One region of the Gottfriedia sp. OAE603 genome, then DNA from elsewhere that is predicted to be linked to it. Evidence: a T-box and tRNA genes for the amino acid it is inferred to sense, from the RefSeq annotation. Region 1 holds a T-box; the other holds one or more tRNA genes.

Evidence for each region. The T-box of region 1 lies ahead of ABID96_RS08695 (glycine--tRNA ligase). A T-box ahead of a tRNA ligase gene usually reads a tRNA of that ligase, here a tRNA-Gly.
Region 2: it has a tRNA-Gly gene. The T-box ahead of ABID96_RS08695 (glycine--tRNA ligase) is inferred to sense a tRNA for this amino acid. The anticodon was not compared.

What each region holds. Positions count from the first base shown of each region.
Region 1 is NZ_JBEUNN010000001.1:1,743,754-1,754,986, reverse strand. Features, by position in the region: gene ABID96_RS08715 (polysaccharide deacetylase family protein) at 6-734, opposite strand; gene ABID96_RS08710 (DNA alkylation repair protein) at 1,014-1,256, opposite strand; gene ABID96_RS08705 (NETI motif-containing protein) at 1,318-1,509, opposite strand; gene ABID96_RS08700 (Bax inhibitor-1/YccA family protein) at 1,605-2,327, opposite strand; gene ABID96_RS08695 (glycine--tRNA ligase) at 2,455-3,840, opposite strand; T-box leader at 3,925-4,104, opposite strand; gene ABID96_RS08690 (hypothetical protein) at 4,323-4,751, shown strand; gene ABID96_RS08685 (ABC transporter ATP-binding protein) at 4,798-5,505, opposite strand; gene ABID96_RS08680 (ABC transporter ATP-binding protein) at 5,523-6,293, opposite strand; gene ABID96_RS08675 (ABC transporter permease subunit) at 6,312-7,580, opposite strand; gene ABID96_RS08670 (branched-chain amino acid ABC transporter permease) at 7,590-8,573, opposite strand; gene ABID96_RS08665 (branched-chain amino acid ABC transporter substrate-binding protein) at 8,777-9,955, opposite strand; gene parC (DNA topoisomerase IV subunit A) at 10,266-11,233, opposite strand, start outside.
Region 2 is NZ_JBEUNN010000001.1:3,150,621-3,161,853, reverse strand. Features, by position in the region: gene ABID96_RS16190 (ABC transporter substrate-binding protein) at 1-3, shown strand, start outside; gene ABID96_RS16185 (thiamine-binding protein) at 30-320, shown strand; gene ABID96_RS16180 (ABC transporter permease) at 320-1,081, shown strand; gene ABID96_RS16175 (ABC transporter ATP-binding protein) at 1,084-1,854, shown strand; gene ABID96_RS16170 (TatD family hydrolase) at 1,823-2,590, shown strand; gene ABID96_RS16165 (helix-turn-helix domain-containing protein) at 3,038-3,262, opposite strand; gene ABID96_RS16160 (GerMN domain-containing protein) at 3,470-4,516, shown strand; gene rph (ribonuclease PH) at 4,668-5,405, shown strand; gene ABID96_RS16150 (XTP/dITP diphosphatase) at 5,436-6,041, shown strand; gene ABID96_RS16145 (YfcE family phosphodiesterase) at 6,054-6,563, shown strand; tRNA gene ABID96_RS16140 (tRNA-Gly) at 6,779-6,852, shown strand; tRNA gene ABID96_RS16135 (tRNA-Arg) at 6,857-6,930, shown strand; gene ABID96_RS16130 (protoglobin domain-containing protein) at 7,199-8,497, shown strand; gene ABID96_RS16125 (DUF4240 domain-containing protein) at 8,640-9,194, shown strand; gene ABID96_RS16120 (hypothetical protein) at 9,335-10,321, shown strand; gene tig (trigger factor) at 10,608-11,233, shown strand, end outside.

The DNA of each region.
Region 1 (11,233 bases):
GTAGATTATTCCACAATTTTAGCAAACTCATCTATAGTTGTAGAATACTTAATATAAATACGAGGTAATAAATAGTTTTCATCTTTCTTTCCTTTTTCTACGTAAAGTTCTGGAATCGTTGTAATTCCATACTTATAGTACTTCTTGGTTTCTTCAATAACTTTTTTATCGTACAAACTATAAGGATACGCTAAAGCAATGACGGGTTTATTCGTAATGGCTTGTATTTTCTTTTTCGATTCATTTAATTCATATTCATAATTTGTTATTTTTGTTAAATTTGGATGGGTTGCAGTATGAGATTGAATTGAAAACATGCCCGAATCAACCATCTTTTTCAAATCTGATTTTGACAACCTATTTGACCAATCAATATAATCAGAAATCACAAAAAGCGTTCCAGTTGGTTTAAATTGATCATCCTTTAATTTTTGAAATATCGAAAAAGCATTTAAATTATTTTTATAACCGTCATCAAAAGTAATGAAAATCGGTTTCTTTACTTTATTCCGATTCTTCCAATCTTCAAAAGTTAATAAAGTGAAACCATGTTGCTTTAAATACAACATTTGTTTTTCAAATTCTTTAGGATGCACATAAAGATCCTCAACACCATGTCCCGTAAATTCATCAATGGAATGATAAATGAGGATTGGTATTTTTTTCTGAGCAAAAACCTTTGAAGGCTGACACGTAATAACTAGTAAAAATAACAATAAAACAATCTTTTTCATAGAATTCCTCACTCTTCAATATCGTCATGATTAGTATTCCTAATATCCAAAAATCTATTAGTTTCTTCAAAGATAGAAAGTGAATATGACTATTTCTGTATCGGTTCTTGAGTTTCATACGTATTATTAACGGGTTTAAAATTTTAATCGTAAATACTCTGTAATAAAGTTAGTCTTTCTAATTTCTCACATATATCTACATAAGAAAAAAGACATTGAATTGTTGTTCAATGTCTTCTTTCACTATTTTTTTAATTTTATAATTAGGAAATCATATTACTACATAGAATCTGCAGCCTTCTCAAATAATACACTTTGTTCAATGACACCACATGCACCACATTGAACTAAGTATTCAGGCCCTTTATAAGGCACATAAAATGGGTCTAGCCCACCTGAGATATATTCTTCTTGTTCAATATCACCGCTTTGTGCATTTAATTTTACAGCCTTTGGGTGTTGTTCGATTAAATAAAATCTCGTTTTATTTGTTTTACAGCGTGGACATGCTAATTTAGACATATTTTCACCTCATTTAATTCATATAAGGTTACTTTTCCATAATTTTACTAATTTTATTCATCTATTTATTAATCTTTCCTTCAAATACGATTTTTCTACCTGAAGGTTCAATTTCAATTTTACCATTAATCATTTGCTCTGAAAAAATTGGAACTTCCATTCTTTTAACTGGCGTATACCCTTCTGCTTCCATTCTCTTTAAACAATCATTAATTGTTTCATGTTCTAATACTTCAAATTTTTTCTTACTCATTGTATAACCCTACTTTCTAACAAAATTTGGTGCTTTAAATCTTATGTAGAAAAAACCTTACTTCCATCACAGAGTAAGGTTTTTAGCTAAATATGTTAATTTCTAAGTCTTGATAGAAATCTTAACGCTTCAACATAAATCCAAATGACAGTAACTAATAGACCAAATGCACAATACCATTCGAAATGTTTAGGTGCACCATGTTTTATGCTAGATGTGATCAAATCAAAGTCTAAAAATAGATTAAGTGATGCAATGATTAAGATTGCTAAACTTACTATTAAGCCAATCGTACCAGATTGATGCATAAATGGAACTGGTACATGGAATAGTTGTAGAATCATTGTTAGTAAGTAAAATATTAATACGCCAAATGTTAAACCAATTACAATTGATCTAAATCGATGTGTAACTTTCACGATGCCAGTTGCGTAGCAAATTAATGTACCAGCAATAATAGCAATTGTTAATAATGCAGCCTGTAAAACAATCATTCCGTAAGTTGCTTCATATACAGCTGAAATATTTCCTATTAATATCCCTTCAACAGCAGCATAAATAGGTGTTGTAATCGGAGCAATTCTAGGTGAAAAGCTTGTTACTAAACCGATTATAAAAGCAAAAATTAAACAACCAATAAACACCTTAGGACTTAAAGTACCCGTTACTGTTAAATAATAAGAGTATCCAGCAGTAGCGATTAGCATGATTAATGCAATTAACGCTTTACGAATCGTTCCACCCAATGTCATCGCTTTTTCTGAATGCCTAGCCTTTGTTAATTGTTCAGAATTTAAAATCGGATTCGAACTCCCCATCGAAACTCCTCCTTGTTTTTTATACATTGATTTTACCATTTTTAGTATTTTAATGAAAATTTAAACAAGCTTTATTAAAATATATGAAAAAAGATGTCCAAAAGGACACCTATTTTCTAAAAAAGTATTAAAACTTAATTTTGTTTGCTAAGAATGATTGAAGTTCACTAATTGCCACACGTGTTTGTTCCATTGTATCACGATCACGAACAGTTACTTTTCCATCTTCAATTGACTCAAAATCGTAAGTGATACAGAATGGCGTACCAATTTCATCTTGACGACGGTAACGTTTACCAATTGAACCAGTTTCATCGAAATCTACATTGAAATCTTCAGCTAAAGCTGCAAATACTTCTTGTGCATTTTCAGATAATTTTTTTGATAAAGGTAAAATTGCCGCTTTATATGGCGCTAATGCCGGATGTAATCTCATAACAGTACGAGAAGTTCCATCTTCTAATGCCTCTTCCTCATAAGCATCAATTAAAAATGCTAAAGTAACACGGTCAGCACCTAATGATGGCTCAATACAATAAGGAACATATTTTTCATTCGTAATTGGATCATGGTACGTAAAGTCTTCAGTTGAAAACTCCATATGCTGTTTTAAATCATAATCTGTACGAGATGCTACACCCCATAGCTCGCCCCAACCAAATGGGAATTTGTATTCGAAATCTGTTGTCGCATTACTATAATGTGATAATTCATCTTCACTATGGTCTCTTAAACGAAGATTATCTTCTTTCATACCTAATGATAATAACCACTTATTAGCAGTTTCTTTCCAATACGTAAACCACTCAAGCTCTTCACCTGGCTTACAGAAGAATTCAAGTTCCATTTGTTCAAATTCACGAGTACGGAACGTGAAATTTCCTGGTGTAATTTCGTTACGGAAACTTTTACCGATTTGAGCAATACCAAATGGTACTTTCTTTCTCATCGTACGTTGAACATTTTTAAAGTTAACGAAAATACCTTGTGCTGTTTCTGGGCGTAAGAAAATTTCATTTGTACTTGATTCAGTAACACCTTGGAAAGTTTTAAACATTAAATTAAATTGACGAATATCAGTAAAATCATGACTTCCGCAATCTGGACAAGCTATGTTATGTTCTTGAATTAACTTAGCCATCTCAGTAAATGGTAGCCCATCAACGATAATTTCCATACCTTTTTCATCAAGTGCATTTTCAATTAATTTATCAGCACGGTGACGAGCCTTACAATTTTTACAATCAATCATCGGGTCATTAAAATTACCAATATGACCAGAAGCTTCCCAAGTACGTGGGTTCATTAAGATTGCAGCATCTAAACCAACATTATATGGACTTTGCTGAACAAATTTTTTCCACCAAGCTTTTTTAACATTGTTTTTTAATTCAATTCCTAATGGACCATAGTCCCAAGTATTTGCTAATCCACCATAAATTTCTGATCCTGGAAAAACAAATCCACGATGCTTTGCATGACTTACAATGACTTCCATAGACTTTTCTGACATTTTTTTTGCCTCCATTTTTCATTCGATTCTATTTGAAAATGCAAGAATGAAAATAAAAAAGCTCTCATCCTTAGGCATTTTCTGCCTAGGGACGAGAGCTGTATATGCACCCGCGGTTCCACCCTAGTTGACAATTTTAGAAATTGTCCACTTTCAAACATAACTCAAGAATGCCTTTCACTAAAGGTTTTGATTGAGCTTCCACCGTCCTCAATTCGCTATGCAAATATTGCTTTAGTTACTTCTTTCCATCAACGTTATAACTTATGTAATAATAATATGGTCTTAGTTTATCAAAGTGACAACTATTCCGTCAAACATTATTATTATCTTTTCTTAATGAAATAATACCATGAATTTTTTGAATATTTAACGAGAATCATTCATGTAAAGATAATATCTTTACAGTATTCTGATTAATTGGTATGATAGAAAAGTTGTTTTAAAAATATACCTATTTTCTGAAGAAGGGAGTGCTAGTTTTGAGTAGCAGCATATTTTTTAAGAAAAAGAAACGATCAGCAGTTTTGCTTGATAAACATCATTCCATTCGTTTATTAAAAACGAACAAAAAACGAATCGTAAATAAGAGAAATAATAAAATAAAAGGATTCGAACAAATCTTAGTACAAGAATTAAACGATGAAATGATTTCAACTTCAAATAGTACGGTAAATGAAATTTCTGAACAAAAAGGAAATATCACGATTGAAAAACTTCCAGTAACATTTCTTCTAAAGCTTGGAAAAGAGTTTTTCTCAGATTTAGAAGCAGTGAAGTACTATTATAATAGCAATCAAGAAAACTATTATAAAAATCGTAGTTTACTAGAAGAGACATTACAATCTTCTATTAATCAATCATCTGTAGATGTTCAAGCGAAAATTGCGGAATTTATTGCTAACAAATAATGATCAAAAAAAGTGCCATTTGTAATCAATACAAATGGCACTTTTTTTATGCTAAGTAGGCTTTCTTAATTTCTTCGTTATTCATTAATGTTTTACCTTCACCAACCATTTGGATTTCTCCTGTTTGAATTACATATCCACGATGTGCAATCTGTAATGCTTGGTAGGCGTTTTGTTCAACTAATAAAATCGTCATCCCTTGCTTGTTTAATTGCTCGATGATCTCAAATATTTGTTCAACAATGATCGGCGCAAGTCCCATTGATGGTTCATCTAGCATTAAAAGTGAAGGTCCCATCATTAATGCCCTACCAATTGCAAGCATTTGTTGTTCTCCACCACTCATCGTACCACCTTTTTGGTTAATACGTTCTTTCAGTCTTGGAAAATAATCAAACGCCATTTCCATTCTGGCAGCTATTAGTTTTTTATCTTTTACTGAGAAAGCACCCATTTCTAAATTTTCTTTTACAGTCAATTTAGAAAAGATTCTTCTTCCCTCAGGTACATGAGCAATCCCCTTCAAGGCAATTTCATGAGATTGTAGTTTTACAATATTCTCACCTTTATAAATTAGCTCTCCAGTTTTTGGTTTCACTTGACCACTTATCGTTTTTAATGTAGTAGATTTTCCAGCACCATTACTTCCAATTAACGTAACGATTTCACCTTCATTTACATCAATATTAATATTTTTCAGTGCTTGAATACCACCGTAAAAAGAGTTAATTTCTTTTAATTGTAATAGCGTCATTTTTTTTACTCCTTTCACTATGCAGTAGTCACTGCACTTTTTCCAAGATATGCTTCGATTACTTTTTGGTTATTTCTGATTTCTAGTGGTTTTCCTTCCGCAATCTTTTCACCATGATCTAAAACGAAAAGATATTCAGAAATTTCCATTACTAGCTTCATATCATGCTCAATCAGAACGATTGTTAAATTTAAATCATCTCGCATTTGATAAATTAGATCTGTTAGTTCTTTTGTTTCTTTTGGATTCATACCAGCTGCTGGTTCATCTAAAAGTAGAATACTTGGCTTTGAAGCTAGTGCACGTGCGATTTCTAAACGTCTTTGTGCTCCATAAGAAAGACTAGAAGATTCTTCATTATAAACATCGCTAAGACCTACATATTCTAACCATTTATAAGCTTCTTTCATTGCAGCTTTTTCAGCTTTTTTATAGCCAGGTAAATGGAATAGTGTTGAAATTACACCGTATTTTAAGTGTTGATGCATTCCCACCATCACGTTTTCTAACGCAGTCATACTACTAAAAAGTCGAATATTTTGAAACGTACGAGCAATTCCTTTTTTAGACACTGCGTGCGGCTTCAATCCGACTAAACTCTCTTCTCCTAGAAGAATTTCTCCGCTTGTTGGTGTATATACACCCGTAATCATATTAAAAAATGTTGTTTTACCTGCTCCATTTGGACCGATTACCGCGGTAATTGAACCTTTTTGAATTTCGATATTTACATTATTTACAGCAGTTAATCCACCGAAACTTTTCGTTAAATTATTTGTTTTTAACATTTTTGTTTGCCTCCTCTCCTAAACTGAAACTGAACTTTGGTTTTCATCTATAACTGTTTCATCTACTACATCTTCTTTTGGAACAACCTTATTTCTGGCAGGTAATAAACCTTGCGGCCTAAAGATTGCGACTAAAATTAAGATTAAACCAAATATCATTCGTTGCATTTTAGAAGGAGAAAGTGCAGATGGAATATTTAGTACTCCATCTAATGTTAATTGATTTAAATAATTGGTTACTTCTGTTAAAACTTGTAAGTTTAGAATTGTAACAAGTGAAGCTCCTAAAATTACGCCAGGTACACTACCCATTCCTCCAAGAATTACCATAACTAGAATTGTAATTGACTCTAGTAAAGTAAAGTTTGTTGGATCGATGAACATTTGTTTCGCTGCGAATACAACTCCCATCATTCCTGAAAACGATGCACCGATTGCAAACGCGATTAATTTCGTTCTAACTAAGTGAATACCTGAAGCTTGTGCAGCAATTTCATTTTCACGAACTGCTTGCCAAGAGCGTCCAAGCTTGGAGTCTTGTAATCTTGTAACCCCTAAAATAACAACCGCAAGTACGACAAGTACTACATAATAGAACTGACTTGAATCACTAATTACATAACCAAATATTGTTGGTGATGGAATTGAAGAAATACCTTGTGCTCCACCTGTAATATTTACCGGTTTATCTAAGTTATTAAAGACAATACGAATAATTTCACCAAACCCAAGTGTAACGATTGCTAAATAATCCCCTTTTACACGAAGTACTGGAATTCCTAATAAAACACCTGCAATCGCTGCGATAATCCCACCAATAATGATGAAAACCCAAAATGAACTTCCAGAGAATGGTAAGAAATCTAATTTCAAGAAATTCTGTACTTGATTTGTTGAAAAAATTGCATAAGTATAAGAGCCAATCGCAAAAAATGCTACGAATCCTAAATCTAATAATCCAGCAAGTCCAACTACTACATTTAATCCAAGTGCCATGGCTACATAAATTCCAACTAGCGTTGCAACACCCATATATGATTCAAATGCAGAGCCTTGTGAGGCTGCAAATGGCATTACAAGTGTAAGAATCAGAATGCCCAGACTCCATTTCAGCTTTACTGGAAAGTTTGTTTTATATAATAGAAAAAGTGAAAATAAGATTAATAAAAATGCAGTTACAGATTCTTGTAAAAGGAACAGACCTAATACTGTTACAACGATATAGGAAGTTAAGAATATTGCTTGTAGCTTATTTGACTGTTTTACTTGTGCAAATAAATTATTCATATGATCCACCTACACTTTCTCTGCCACTGGTTTACCGAATAAACCTTCTGGCTTAAAGATTAGGACTAGAATTAAAATACCAAACGCAAATACATCTTTATACTCTGAAGGGAAAATACCATGTGTAATCGTTGATAAATTTGCCGCTGCAAACATTTCAATAATACCAATTAAAAATCCGCCGACCATTGCACCACGAATATTTCCAATTCCACCTAATACAGCTGCTGTAAATGCTTTTAACCCTAAAATAAATCCGATATAAGGATCGATTGTATTGTACTGTAAAGCAAAAAGAACACCCGTTGCCCCACCTAATGCAGAGCCAAGGAAAAATGTTAAAGAGATAACTTTATTAACATTCACTGACATTAATGATGCAGTTTCACGGTCTTGTGCTACTGCTCGCATTGCTGTTCCCCATTTTGTTTTATTGATGAAGTAATCTAATGAAATCATCATTACAACTGCAACAACAAGGATAATGATCGATGCTGATTTTATTTGGGCATTTCCAAATGAGGATAATATAGAACTAGTTTTAATTTGATGTTGTCCAGCAAATAGTGATGGACCAGTAATAATGTAATTTCCTTCTTTTAATTCAGCAATAAAACGAACGATATCTTGTAATAAGAATGAAATACCGATTGCTGTAATTAATGTAATTAGTTTTGGTGCTTTACGTAGTGGTCGATATGCGACACGCTCGATTCCCATACCGAGGAAACCTGTTAATACAGAAGCGATAATTAATACAATTGCTAATAATAATATAGCTGGTAAACTACTTAAAAAACCAAGTCCAGTAAAAGTGATTAATACTGCTGTACCAATAAATGCACCTGCCATAAATATTTCACCATGGGCAAAGTTAATCAATTCGAGTATTCCATAAACCATTGTGTATCCTAGTGCAACAATTGCATAAACAGCCCCTAAGACAAGTCCATCAATTAATACTTGAGGCAGTGTATGGATTATTTCATTCATGTACGTACCCTCCTATAGATAGTAATATTCGTTATTTCGATGTTCAAAAACTGACATGTTTTTTACGATATTTAGAGAAAAAGAGTATCACGATATACGAGATACTCTTTTCTTTCACTAACATCCTTCAACCTACATCGTCGTTTGCAATTAATCATTGCTTTCGGCTGATCGGAGGTATATTAAGGCGCTAGCTTTACTAATTATTTAGTAACTTCGCCTACTTGAGTACCAGGGTATTTAGCTTCTTTAAATGTATAGATGAATACTTTAGCGAATTTGTTGTCCCCTTTATCATCAAAGCCAACTTCTGTTACTACACCTTTATAATCTTGAATTGCACGAACAGCAGCAGCTACATCTTCACGAGATGGAGTTTTACCATCGCTATTTTCAATTGCGTCTTTTAAACCTTCTAATAATACGCCAGCTGAATCATATCCGTAAGAAGAGAAAGACTCAATGTTTTTCTTGAATTTCGCTTTATAGTCTTCTGCGAATTTTTTACCATTATCAGTTTTTAATGTATCTCCAGCTACTGAAGTGTAGTAGAAGTTTTTAACAGCATCTCCAGCGATGTCTACTAAGCCTGAAGAGTCCATTCCATCTCCACCCATGAATGGCATATTTAATTCTTTATCACGAGCTTGTTTTAATAGAATTCCACCTTCAGCGTATAGACCACCGAAGAATACTAGATCAGGATTTTTTGCTTTAACGTTGTTTAATACTCCGTTAAAGTCTTTATCGCCAACTGAAATACCTTCTTCTCCAAGAATTTCAGCACCTAATTTCTCAGCAGCAGCTTTAAATTCGTTTGCTAAACCAGTACCATAAGCAGTTTTATCTTGAATGATAAAGATTTTTTTAGCTTTTAACTCATTAACTGCGAACTCTGCTCCAGCAGGTCCTTGGAAGTCATCACGAGCACAGATACGGTTAACTACGCTTAATCCACGATCTGTTACTTCATTAGCAGTATTTGAAGGTGAAACCATTACAAGATGATCCTTTTCATATTTTACTGAAGCTGGGATCGCAACACCTGAGTTTAAGTGTCCAACAACACCTAAAATTGCTTTATCAGCTCCTAATTGCTCAGCATTTGCTACACCTTTTTTCGGATCTCCTTGATCATCATAAGGAACAAGCTTCAAATCAAATCCTAATTTTTTAAATGCTGCCTTTTGATCATCTAAAGCTAATTGTGCGCCTAGTTTAATTGAATCACCTAAAATTGCACTATTACCAGAAAGTGGTGTATTTGTTGCAATTTTGATAACTGTATTTCCATCTTTCTCACCGCCATTGTTACAACCAGCTAAAATTCCCGCCGCTAATGATGCAGATGTTAAAATTGCAAAACCTTTTTTCAATACCATTATGTACTTCCCCCTTAATAACTTATTTTTTAGAAAATTTCAAATACTTAAGAAAATAGTAAGCGAAATTTTTGTATTAAACAAGTTCTTTTGGTTCAAAATATTTCGACAATTCTGTCGATTGCTTGTTATTTTAGGAATATATTACCATTTAATAGTCAAAAATCTCCTATTTTCTATAAATTCTAGCTATTGAAAAGCCATATTTAATCGCTATTTTCAAGTATTTTGCTCTTAAAGAATAATTTTTCTTTTATACGACAATTTCCGACAAAAAAACCTATTCCAGATTTATGGAATAGGTTTTTTTTTAGTTATTTTCTTCTTTTTTGTAGCGAATGATTGTTTTAATTTCTCCTGCTTCATCTGTATCCATAATAAATGATCCGTTACTATATTGATCACTATGACGAATACCTGTAGGATCGACCATTTCAAATTGACCTGATTTACTTAAAATTGCAAACATATCATTCTCGTTAATCGTATAAACACCAATTAACTGGTGAGGATTGTTTTTCAAATCTCTAATGATTTTTGCACCTCTAGTTCCTCTTGAACTTTGAGGTATTGTATCTAATTTCATTTTCTTTACTGCTGCTCGATGAGTGGCACAGAATATATCTTTTACCGATTCTGAAACGATATCAGCTGAAACGACATAATCTTCATCTTTTAAATTAATTCCTTTAACGCCACCAGCTCTTAAACCTTGGACACTAATTTCGTCTACTTTAAATAACAGTGTATAACCATTACTTGTTGCTAGTAAAACGCGGTCTGTCTCACCGGAAACCCCTGCATAAATTAATGCATCATCATTCTTGATCGACATTCCAACAAGTGGTTTAGAATATCTCTGCACCTTTAATTGGCTAATACTTGTACGTTTCACGATACCATTTTTCGTTACAAATAATATAAAATCTTTATTCTCTTCAAAATTATTTACAATCGTTGCAGAAAGAATAGCTTCATCACGTTCAATTGGAATGATATTGGCTATATGTTGTCCCATGTCTTTCCATCTGATATCTTGCATTTCATGTATTGGTAAATATAAATAATTCCCTTTTGAAGTAAACAAGATTAAAGTATCTGTCGTAGTACTTTCTTTTTGATAAATTAAACGATCTCCTTCTTTCATTCCATAATCCTTACCATTTGAGGCAGAATATGACCTTGGAGTTGTACGTTTAACATATCCTTCGCTTGTAACGGTGATAATGACATCTTCTTGTGCAATAATGTCTTCTCTTACAATTTTAATTTCTTCAA
Region 2 (11,233 bases), 1.4 Mb from region 1:
TAATAATTTTTGACAAAGGGGAGCTTTAAATGTCTAATACATTAATGAGTGTACAAATTATTCCTAAAACCAATAAAATTGAGGAAGTTATTCCAGCGGTTGATGCAGCGATAAAAGTAATCGATGAGTCTGGTGTAAAATACCAAGTTCAACCATTAGAAACAACAATGGAAGGCGAATTAAATCAATTATTAATTATTGTCCAAAAAATGAATGAAAAAATGATTGAAATAGGCTGTCATAATGTCATTACACAAATGAAAATTCTATATCAGCCACAAGGTATTGCAATGGATGATTTGACGGAGAAGTATCGTTAATGAGCCGCAAACAAATAAAAGGATGGCAACCGATTCTTGTCATCCTCCTTTTTTTAATTTTTTGGCAGCTAATTATAAAGTTTTTCAAAATAGAAGCTTGGCTCTTGCCAGGCCCAATCGCAATACTAAAAGAAGGAATCCAATCTTATGATTCGTTAGTTCCACATGTACTTTCTACCGTACAATTAACCATCTTTGGATTTTTGGTAGGTACTTTTCTAGGACTAATGATTGCAATCGTACTACATTTAATTCCAGGATTTAAAGAAGCTTTTTATCCATTATTGATTTTGTCACAGAACGTACCAATTATTGTTTTAGCACCACTTTTAATCATTTGGTTTGGATTTGGAGTATTACCAAAGTTGATGATCATTTCACTTGTTTGTTTCTTTCCTGTTACCGTTTCTGCTCTCGATGGATTTAGGCAAACGCCAACTGAATTGATTAATTATATGAAAATGGCAGGGGCAACAAAATCTCAATTATTTTGGAAAATAGAATGTCCATACTCACTACCGTCTATTTTTTCAGGATTAAAAATATCCGCGACATATAGTGTGATGGGTGCTGTGATTTCTGAGTGGCTTGGTGCAAAAACAGGTATTGGTGTGTTTATGACACTTGCTTCTTCTTCATTTCGCACGGATCGAGTATTTGTCTCGATTTTTATCATTATGCTTTTAAGTATGTTCTTTTTCGGCTTGATTGTATTGCTAGAAAGAATGACGGTGAAATGGAAGTCTAAGGGAGTAAAATAAAAATGACATTAGAAATTAGAAATCTCGAAAAATCATTTGGAAAACATCAACAAATTTTAGCTGGTATTTCGATGCACGTTAATGAGGGTGAATTTGTCTCGATTTTAGGTCCATCTGGAAGTGGGAAAAGTACTTTATTCAATTTAATCGGTGGATTGATCAATCCAGATTCGGGACAAATTATTTTAAATCATTCAGTAATAAATGGAGAGCTAGGCCATATTAGTTTTATGCCGCAAGAGCATTCACTTCTTCCGTGGCGAACTGTATTGAAAAATATTCTATTATCAAGTGAAATCAAAGGTAAATCGGATGAATCATTAGCACGAGATTGGTTGAAACGCACCGGACTTGCTGACTATGAAAATGCTTATCCACATGAATTATCAGGTGGCATGAAACAACGCGTATCATTTCTTAGATCATTACTTGCTCCACAATCATTCATGTGTATGGACGAACCATTTTCAGCATTAGATGAATTTACGAGACTTGATATGCAACAATGGCTACTTTCAATATGGGAAGAACAAAGACGGTCAATTTTGCTAGTTACTCATAATATTGACGAAGCTTTATTATTGTCTGACAGGATTTATATTTTCTCAGATAAACCTGCAAAGATTAAAGAAGAAATTATCGTACCATTTCCAAGACCTCGTCAAAAAGAGTTGCTATTAACTGATGAATTTACTGCGTGGAAACGTAAAATATACTCTGCACTGGAAAAGGAGAAACCAGATGAAAGTGATAGATGCTCATATTCATCTTGACTCATATGAAACGAAACAAAGAGATGAAATACTTAATAGTTTAAAAGAAAACGAAGTAGAGGCGCTTATTTCAGTTTCCATGGATTTAGCATCATGTAAGAAAAATCTTGATTTTCAATTACAATCAAGTCAAGTCTTCACTGCATTTGGATTTCATCCAGAACAAGAGATTCCCTCAGAAGAAGTAACTCAAGCTTTGTTGAAATGGATAAGGGAACATAATGATCAAATGATTGCAATTGGTGAAGTAGGCTTGCCATATTATCGGAATCAGGAACAAACGCTTGATTATAAACCTTATATTGAGTTGCTTGAAAAGTTTATTAAACTTGCATATGAGGTAAGTAAACCGACCGTACTGCATGCGGTTTATGAAGATGCAGATATCGTTTGTTGTCTATTAGAAAAATATAAAATCAAAAAAGCACATTTTCATTGGTTTAAAGGAAACAAACATACCATTAAGCGAATGATAGAAAATGATTATTATATATCCATTACGCCAGATGTGTTATACGAAAACGAAATTCAAGAACTTGTAGAAATCTATCCACTAAACCGGCTAATGGTGGAAACAGATGGTCCATGGCCGTTTGAAGGTCCTTTTAAAGGAGCTTATACTCATCCAAGCTTTATTCATGAATCAGTACGCAAAATTGCTGAAATTAAAGAATTAGAATTAGAAGAAGTTTATACATGTCTTTACGAAAACACAAAAGAATTTTATGGTGTTTAAGGATTGATAAAGCAATTACTAGCCTCTTAGTAATCGCTTTTTTTTGTTCATTGAAAATAGTGCTCGTTACTCGTATGTAGAAATTTTAATAGAATAAGACAGTGAATTTATAGGCAATAGCAATGAAAAATCAGAGATTAAATCAACTTTTAAAATGTATTTTATGAAACTATATAAAAAAAGAAATATATTAAGAACCATAAAATAGAACCCCATTTGAAATAAAAGGATGGGGTTTCTATTATTTACAGTATAAATAAAATGTTGGTCCACAAAATAATAATTAAATTGGTTAATAGCGTGGATAAGTAATTGCGTGCTAAATTTCTTCAAGTTTAATAAATGAAGCGCAATTTTTTGCTAGGTCAATATAAAAAACCAAAACCGGCTTATCAAAAAGATAGCCGGCAGTAGGTAGATGAGTAGATTTGTAAATCTACAAGAATGCTACAGTTCAAGCTCGCCCATGCGTAGTAGCTCGATAACTGCTTGTGATCGCCCCTTAACCCCAAGCTTCTGCATTGCATTTGAAATATGATTTCTCACAGTTTTTTCACTTATAAACAGTTCTTCAGCAATTTCTCTTGTAGTTTTATCTTGAACAAGAAGTTCAAATACTTCTTTTTCACGCTTAGTGAGTGTGTGCTTTGTTTGATATTCTCTATCCTTCAACTGTGCTAACCCTCCTTGCTTGACCGAGCTGTACTTCGGATGGGTATTCATTTAGTCTTTTTATCATATGACAGATTCGTATTTAAGGTGAATATTTCCAGTAAATTTAAAAGCCAGATTAAAATATTTATTTTTTTTGGCCATAGCTTGTTCTAAAAATTGTACATGCTCGTATAAATAGTAAAAAAGCGTGGGGGGAGTATGGCGATGAAAAAAAGATTATTAGTAACAACTGCAACACTTTGTGGACTTGCTACATTATCTGGTTGTGGTTTAATTCCGGTTAAACCTTCTAATGAAATCGATCCACCTAAAACGGTTACATATAGAAGTGACCAACCATCAAAAGAAGTACAAGCAGGTAAGGTACAAGAACAAACAGCGAAAAGAGAACTATATTTAATCGATCGAAATGGTTATGTAGTACCACAAACATTTCAATTACCTAAATCTACAAGTTTAGCAAAACAAGCCCTAGAGTATTTAGTGAAAGATGGTCCGGTAACAGATCAATTACCTAATGGGTTTCAAGCTGTTTTACCACCAAACACTGAGGTTTTAGGGGTAGAAACGCAAAAAGATGGTACAGTCATTGCTGATTTCTCTTCAGAGTTTAAACAGTATCATGACGAAGATGAGTTAAAAGTATTTCAAGCTGTAACTTGGACATTGACGCAGTTTGAGAATGTTAAAAAAGTAAAAATTCGTGTGAATGGTAAAAACTTAACGGCTATGCCAATTAACAAAGCACAAATAGGTGAGGGGTTAACTAGGCAAGATGGCATTAATTTTGATAAAGGTGATATCGTTGATGTAATGAATTCAAGACCAGTTACATTATATTATGTTTCACAAGATGAAATGGGTGAAACTTATTATGTTCCTGTAACTAGAAGGATTTCAAATGCAGAAAAAGATTCGTATACTGCAATTGTAAATGAACTTGTTAAGGGTCCTTCTGAGTATTCCGAACTTGTTTCTGATTTTGGTTCAGATACAAAATTAGTTGCTGAGCCAAAATATCAAAATGGTAAACTAACACTTAATTTTAATGAAGGTATATATGGCAACATTGCTAAAAATATGATTAATGATGATGTATTACAACCACTTGTATTATCGTTAACTGAACAAAAAGGGGTTACTTCAATTGAAATTCAAGTGGATGGTAAATTAACTGCACTTAATCAACAAGGTAAACCTTTAAGCCAACCAGTATCTAGACCTAAGGATGTAAATACAAAAGAATTATAAACTTCATTATCAAACCTTGAACCAAAGTTTAAATATGACTTTTGTTCAAGGTTTTTTGCATTTATCTTAAGAAATGCTTTTAATAAGTAGAAATGAAATCATATTTTTGTCTATACTAGTAATTGGAAGATTTATGTAGGAGGAAACAAACATGACTAGAACAGATGGAAGATTAAATAATGAATTAAGGCCAATAGAAATTATAACGAATTATACAAAACATGCTGAAGGATCTGTACTAATTAGTGTAGGGGATACAAAAGTAATTTGTAATGCTACGGTTGAAGACCGCGTGCCACCTTTCTTAAGAAATAGCGGTAAAGGCTGGATTTCAGCTGAGTATTCTATGTTACCAAGGGCAACACAAGATCGAACGATGCGTGAGTCAACAAAAGGTAAAGTAACAGGTCGTACAATGGAAATTCAAAGACTAATCGGTAGAGCACTAAGAGCGGTTGTTGATTTAGAAGCACTTGGAGAAAAAACGATATGGATTGACTGTGATGTAATACAAGCGGATGGGGGAACTCGAACAACCTCTATTACTGGTGCATTCGTTTCTATGATGTTGGCATTTGATAAATTAATTAAACAAGATAAATTAAAATCTTATCCAGTTAAAGATTATTTGGCAGCGACTTCTGTAGGGATATTAGAGGATGCTGGTGCGGTTTTAGATTTATATTATCTAGAAGATTCTACAGCTAGTGTTGATATGAACATCATTATGACTGGAGAAGGACGCTTTGTAGAACTGCAAGGAACTGGTGAAGAAGCGACCTTTACAAGAGAAGAGCTAAATGAAATGCTTGCTCTAGGTGAACTAGGAATTAAAAAGTTGATTGAAAAACAAAAAGAAGTTCTATTAAATGAAGGAATTAAGTTTTAACTATACATTGATAGAGGAGAGACTTTAAGGATGGAAACAATTATTATTGCGACGAATAATAAAGGGAAAGTAAAAGACTTTGAAGCACTTTTTCACCCGATGGGATTTCGAATTAAATCCTTACAGGATTTCCCTGAAATTGAAGAGATTGAAGAAACTGGTACAACTTTTGAGGAAAATGCTATTTTAAAAGCTGAATACTTAGCAAAAGTTCTACAAACTCCGGTTATTGCAGATGATTCGGGGTTAATTGTAGATGCACTTGAAGGAAGACCTGGTGTATACTCAGCACGTTACGCAGGCCTTCATAAAAGCGATGAAGATAATTTACAAAAAGTATTAAGTGAGCTTCATGATGTTTTTCCAGGTAAACGTACTGCAAGGTTTTATTGTGCGCTTGCATTAGCTGCGCCAGGTAAAAATACGATTACCGTTAATGGGACAGTAGAGGGTTATATCTCGAGCGAAAAGAGAGGAACAAATGGGTTTGGATATGATCCAATTTTCTTTTTGCCAGAGTTGGACAAAACGATGGCTGAATTAACGGCAGATGAAAAAAGTGGCTTAAGTCATAGGGCAAATGCAATTAAATCATTAATGAACGTAATAGAAAAAGAAGGAAAAGAATTTTTCTAAGGGGATAATATGATGAAAGCATTGATTCTAAGTGATAGTCATGGTTTAACAGAACTGCTTGAAGTAATTTCTAAACGTCATCGTGAAGATGTTGATTTAATGATCCACTGTGGTGACTCTGAGTTAGAACTAGATGCAAAAGAATTACAAGGTTTTCATGTCGTTCGAGGCAATTGTGATTTTAGAGGAGAATTCCCTGAAGAGTTTATTCACCAAGAAAATGATGTTAAGATTTACGCCACTCATGGTCATTTATATGGGATTAAACAAACTCTACAGAAGCTTCATTATCGATGCAGAGAATTAGGAGCAACAATCGCTTGCTTCGGCCACTCTCACATGCTTGGTGCTGAAGTGATTGATGGAATCCTTTTTATCAACCCAGGTAGTATACTCCTACCTCGAATGCGAAAAGAAAAAACATATGCAATCATAGATACCGATGGTAAATCTGCAAAGGTTATTTTTTACACGATTGATGGAAATGAGTTATTATCAGCTTCATTTGATTTAAATCAATAACTTAAGTTAAAGGTTAGTAGTAAAATATAAATTTCTACTAACCTTTAAGTTCTTTAAAAAGTGATAATTTTCATACAAATAAAATATAATGAGGATATAAATAGAAAAGAATTTTTTTCCTTTATTTTGGAAAAAAAGTTAAAATTATTATTGACTTTATTTAGTGAAGTGACTATAATAAATTATGTCGACAGGTGATGTCGCTAAAAAAACATGCGGGTGTAGTTTAATGGTAAAATAGAAGCCTTCCAAGCTTCGGTCGTGGGTTCGATTCCCATCACCCGCTCCATTATGTCCTGGTAGCTCAGCAGGATAGAGCAACGGCCTTCTAAGCCGTCGGTCGGGGGTTCGAATCCCTCCCAGGACGTCATAACAGGAAAAAGGTTTAAGGAATTAGGGTTATCCCCATTCCTTAAACCTTTTTTTGTGCTATTGATATGAATTCCTTCTTCTACTCTATAATAGTCCCTTTGTACTAACACTTCATTTAATGACTTTCTACTTTCCTTTTTGACTCGGTATGAACATCCCTAATCATTTGTTGTAAGCAATAGTAAAAAATGGATTCAGCATTTAACTAAACATTTATTATATTATTCCGACATAATTACAGATGAAGAAGGGAGCATATATTTATGTTTTTTAAAAAGAAAGAGAAACAAGGTCATTTTTTGCAAGAAAATAATCAATCAAAAGTTTCGGTTTCAATCCAAGTAACTGATGAAGAAATAAAAAAGCAACTAGCGTTCATCCGATTAAATGAAGAAGAGTTAAAGATCTTAAAAAGTTTACAACCAATTGTTTCAGAAAATATAGAAAGTTTAGTATCAGCATTTTATGATGCGGTATTAAAAGTTGAACATTTAAAAAATATCATTGAAAGTCACTCATCTGTTGAACGTTTGAGAAAAACCTTAACGTCACATATTCATTTATTATTTCATGGCGAAATAAATGATGAGTATGTAAATAAACGATTAAAAGTGGCTCAAATCCATTTTAGAATAGGACTTCAACCGAAATGGTATTTAGCTGCATTTCAAAATATTTTAGAAGAGTTAATGTTAGTAATTTCTAAAATTTCTAATACAACTAGTGAAGAGCAAAGAAAGTTAATATCTGTAGCATCAAAAATATTAAACTTTGAACAGCAATTAGTATTAGATCTATATGAAAAAGAAAATATCGGTGAAAAAGAGAAACAATTACAAGTAGAAATAAATTTAAAGAAAAAAATTGGGGAAATTGCTGAGGAATTTCTTGCTTTAGTTGAAGAAACAAATGCTGCCGTTGAGTTATTAGTAGACAGCAGTGTAAGGGTAAACGAATCAGTTATTTCAAATAATGAAATTGCTAGTACTACTCAGTCGTTGGCTTATGAAGGTCAAGAGTTAATGAAAGTTTTAAATAATAAAATTTCAACGATCTCGAATAGTACAGATGAAGTATCAGTTTCAGTTGATGTACTTAATAACTCTTTTAATGAAATATCACAAGTCATACTAATTGTTCAAGATATTGCTAATCAAACTAATTTACTTGCCCTTAATTCTGCAATTGAGGCGGCTCGAGCAGGTGAGCATGGAAAAGGATTTGCGGTAGTAGCAAACGAAGTAAAGAAATTAGCTACGCAAACAAAAACATCAACAGAACGAATTGAAGAATTAATCTCACATGCAACGTTGTATATGAATAAAGTTGTAAATTCAATTCATGATGTGAAAGGATTAGTAAATGATGGTCAACAGGAAGCAACGCAAACTCATGATTCCTTTAATGGTATTGTAAGTTCAATGGACAACAGTTTATCTGGAAACCATGGGATTGAAAAACAAATTGTAAATTTAGTTGATGTGATTAAGGAAATTGGCGGAGCAATCAGCAGTGTCGCAGAGTCTGCAAATGAACTAAATGATGCAGTGCATAAAGAGTAATATATTAGCTAAAAGAGAGGGGAATTCCTTCTCTTTTTTTGTTTTTTACAAAATTGTGAGAATATAACAAATTTGTTAAGAACCGAAATTTTATGATGAGATATGTTATCCTAATATAAATAAGATAGTGGAGTGATTTTTTATGACCGAAAAAGACTTTTGGGGACTCATTTCAAAAATGCATATTGTAGAAGAACCTTATGAGTGGGTAATTAGTCATTTAGCAAAACAAAGTGATGAGGAAATTGCAGAATTTGAAATACAGTTCGAAACTGCTTTTTCAAGAGCATACAATTCTAGGTTATTAGCAGCTGCATGGGTAATTATGGATGGATGCTCGGAAGATTCATTTGCTTTTTTTAGAGCGTGGTTAATCGGTCAAGGTGAGCAAGTATATAAAAAAGTTCTAGACGATCCAGACTATTTGGCTGAATATATATTTCCTATTTACGAGGAAGAAGGCTTAGTGCCTGAATTAGAAGACATGTTAGATATAGCTCTACAAGCTTATACAATTAAACGTAAAGGCGACGATGATTGGGATGATCAACTTTGGAATGAGTTCAATGCTTTAGTTGAAAGTAAGGGATATCATTATCCAGAGTTACATTTAGCAGCAGATTGGAAAACAAATGATGAATTAAAAGAACTATATCCGAAATTATGGAAACGTTTTGGATTAAAGCCATTACGCTAAATAAAAGAAGAACCTTGTTCTTCTTTTTTGTCGTTTAAGAGGATAATTCGTAGCGAAATATTTTATTTAATTTGTATTCATGATAAACTTTTTCATTATGTATATGTTCAGGAGAAAACTATTGGATAAGGAGGAGTTACATGGAAGACAATATTGTCTTTTTTCCTAAACTAAAGGATCGGATTATCAGTTTAGGTAAAAAAGCACTAGAAGAGAAGAACTATAGTAAAGCATTAATGTTATGTGATCAACTGAAAGAGATGGATGAACATAATTCTCAAACTGAACTGGCAGCGGTAGCGTGCTTACTCGAAGGAAACAAACCATTAGAAGCGAAAATAAGATGCGAAGACTTAGTTTTTGGCCCATTTGAGAGTGATGAAGCAATTGAAGTCTTTATCAGTATTTTATTTCAATTAAAAGAGTATGAAGTATTACAAAAATCTATAAAGAAATTACTTCAGCAAAAACGAATTGATGAAACTCAAATGGATAAATATCAAGCAATGCTATCGTTAACAAATAAGGTAGCTCCAGAACGAAATGAACATCATGAAATGTTGAATTTACATAATTTAGTAGAAAATAACATAACGATTCATAAACAACTTGAAATCATCAATGAACTGAGAGTAATTGATTGTAAACTAATTCTAAATCAAATAGAAGATGTTGTGAAAAGTTCACGAGCAAATCCATTAATTCAAAGCTTTATTTTATTTATTTTGCAAGAACAATCGATAGATCATGAATTTGAAATTAAAAAAATGAACCAAGAAATGACTTGGAATGCTATTAGTGACTCAAATGAACATGATCAATTTATTGCAAAGGTCGTACAAAAGTTAAGCCTTGGGCTTGAGAGTGAGGATCCTTCAGCATTTGAACTAGCTAAAACACATTTTCAACATTTTATGACAATTTATTTTCCATTTATTCCGGAACCGAGTAATGAAGATGTTTGGACTGCTTGTTTCTATAGTATAGTACAAGAATATTTTGATCGAAAAGTTGATGAAGATGATTTGTTTGAATTGTTTCAAGTTGAATATGATGAAGTTCAAATAGCTGCTACTTTAGTGAGACAATTTGAAAAAGAAGGGTATTTTGATTTGAGCAGTAGCTAATTTATAGAATATTTTGAGCGTAGTAATGTGAATGTACTAAGGTAACATCCTATACATAAACAGGAACATGGCGTGGAAAGCAACAATCTTTTTAAGTAGAGACCTAAATATAAAATAGGAAATATTGAAACAAAAAAGGAATGTGTTATAATAGAATGGTTGTAACGACTATTTACTTAATTATACATGTAATATTTCCTGTTTATTCATAAGTAGGACATGCGTGTATAGTACTAAAATTCGTAAGCACATATATATTTTTAGATAATCTTGGAGGGAACTAACAATGACTGCTAAATGGGAAAAATTAGAAGCTAACGTTGGTCTATTAACTGTAGAAGTTGAAGCTTCTGAAGTAGATAAAGGTTTAGACGCAGCTTTCAAAAAAGTTGTAAAAACAATTAATGTACCTGGATTCCGTAAAGGAAAATTACCTCGTCCAATTTTCGAACAAAAATTTGGTATCGAAGCACTTTACAATGATGCTTTAGATGTAATTTTACCAGAAGCATACAGCCAAGCTGTTCAAGAAGTTGGTATTGAGCCAGTTGATCGCCCAGAGGTTGATGTAGAGCAAATGGAAAAAGGTAAAACTTTAATTTTCAAAGCTAAAGTAACTGTAAAGCCTGAAGTTAAATTAGGTGAATACAAAGGTTTAGAAGTTGAAGAAACTGATGCAACTGTAACTGAAGAAGATGTACAAGCTGAATTAACTAAATTACAAGAGCGTCAAGCTGAGTTAGTAGTTAAAGAAGACGGTACAGTAGAACAAGGCGATACAGCTGTAATCGATTTCGAAGGTTTCGTTGATGGCGTTGCTTTCGAAGGTGGAAAAGGTGAAAACTATGCATTAGAAATCGGTTCAGGTTCATTCATTCCTGGATTTGAAGATGCTTTAGTTGGTACAAAATC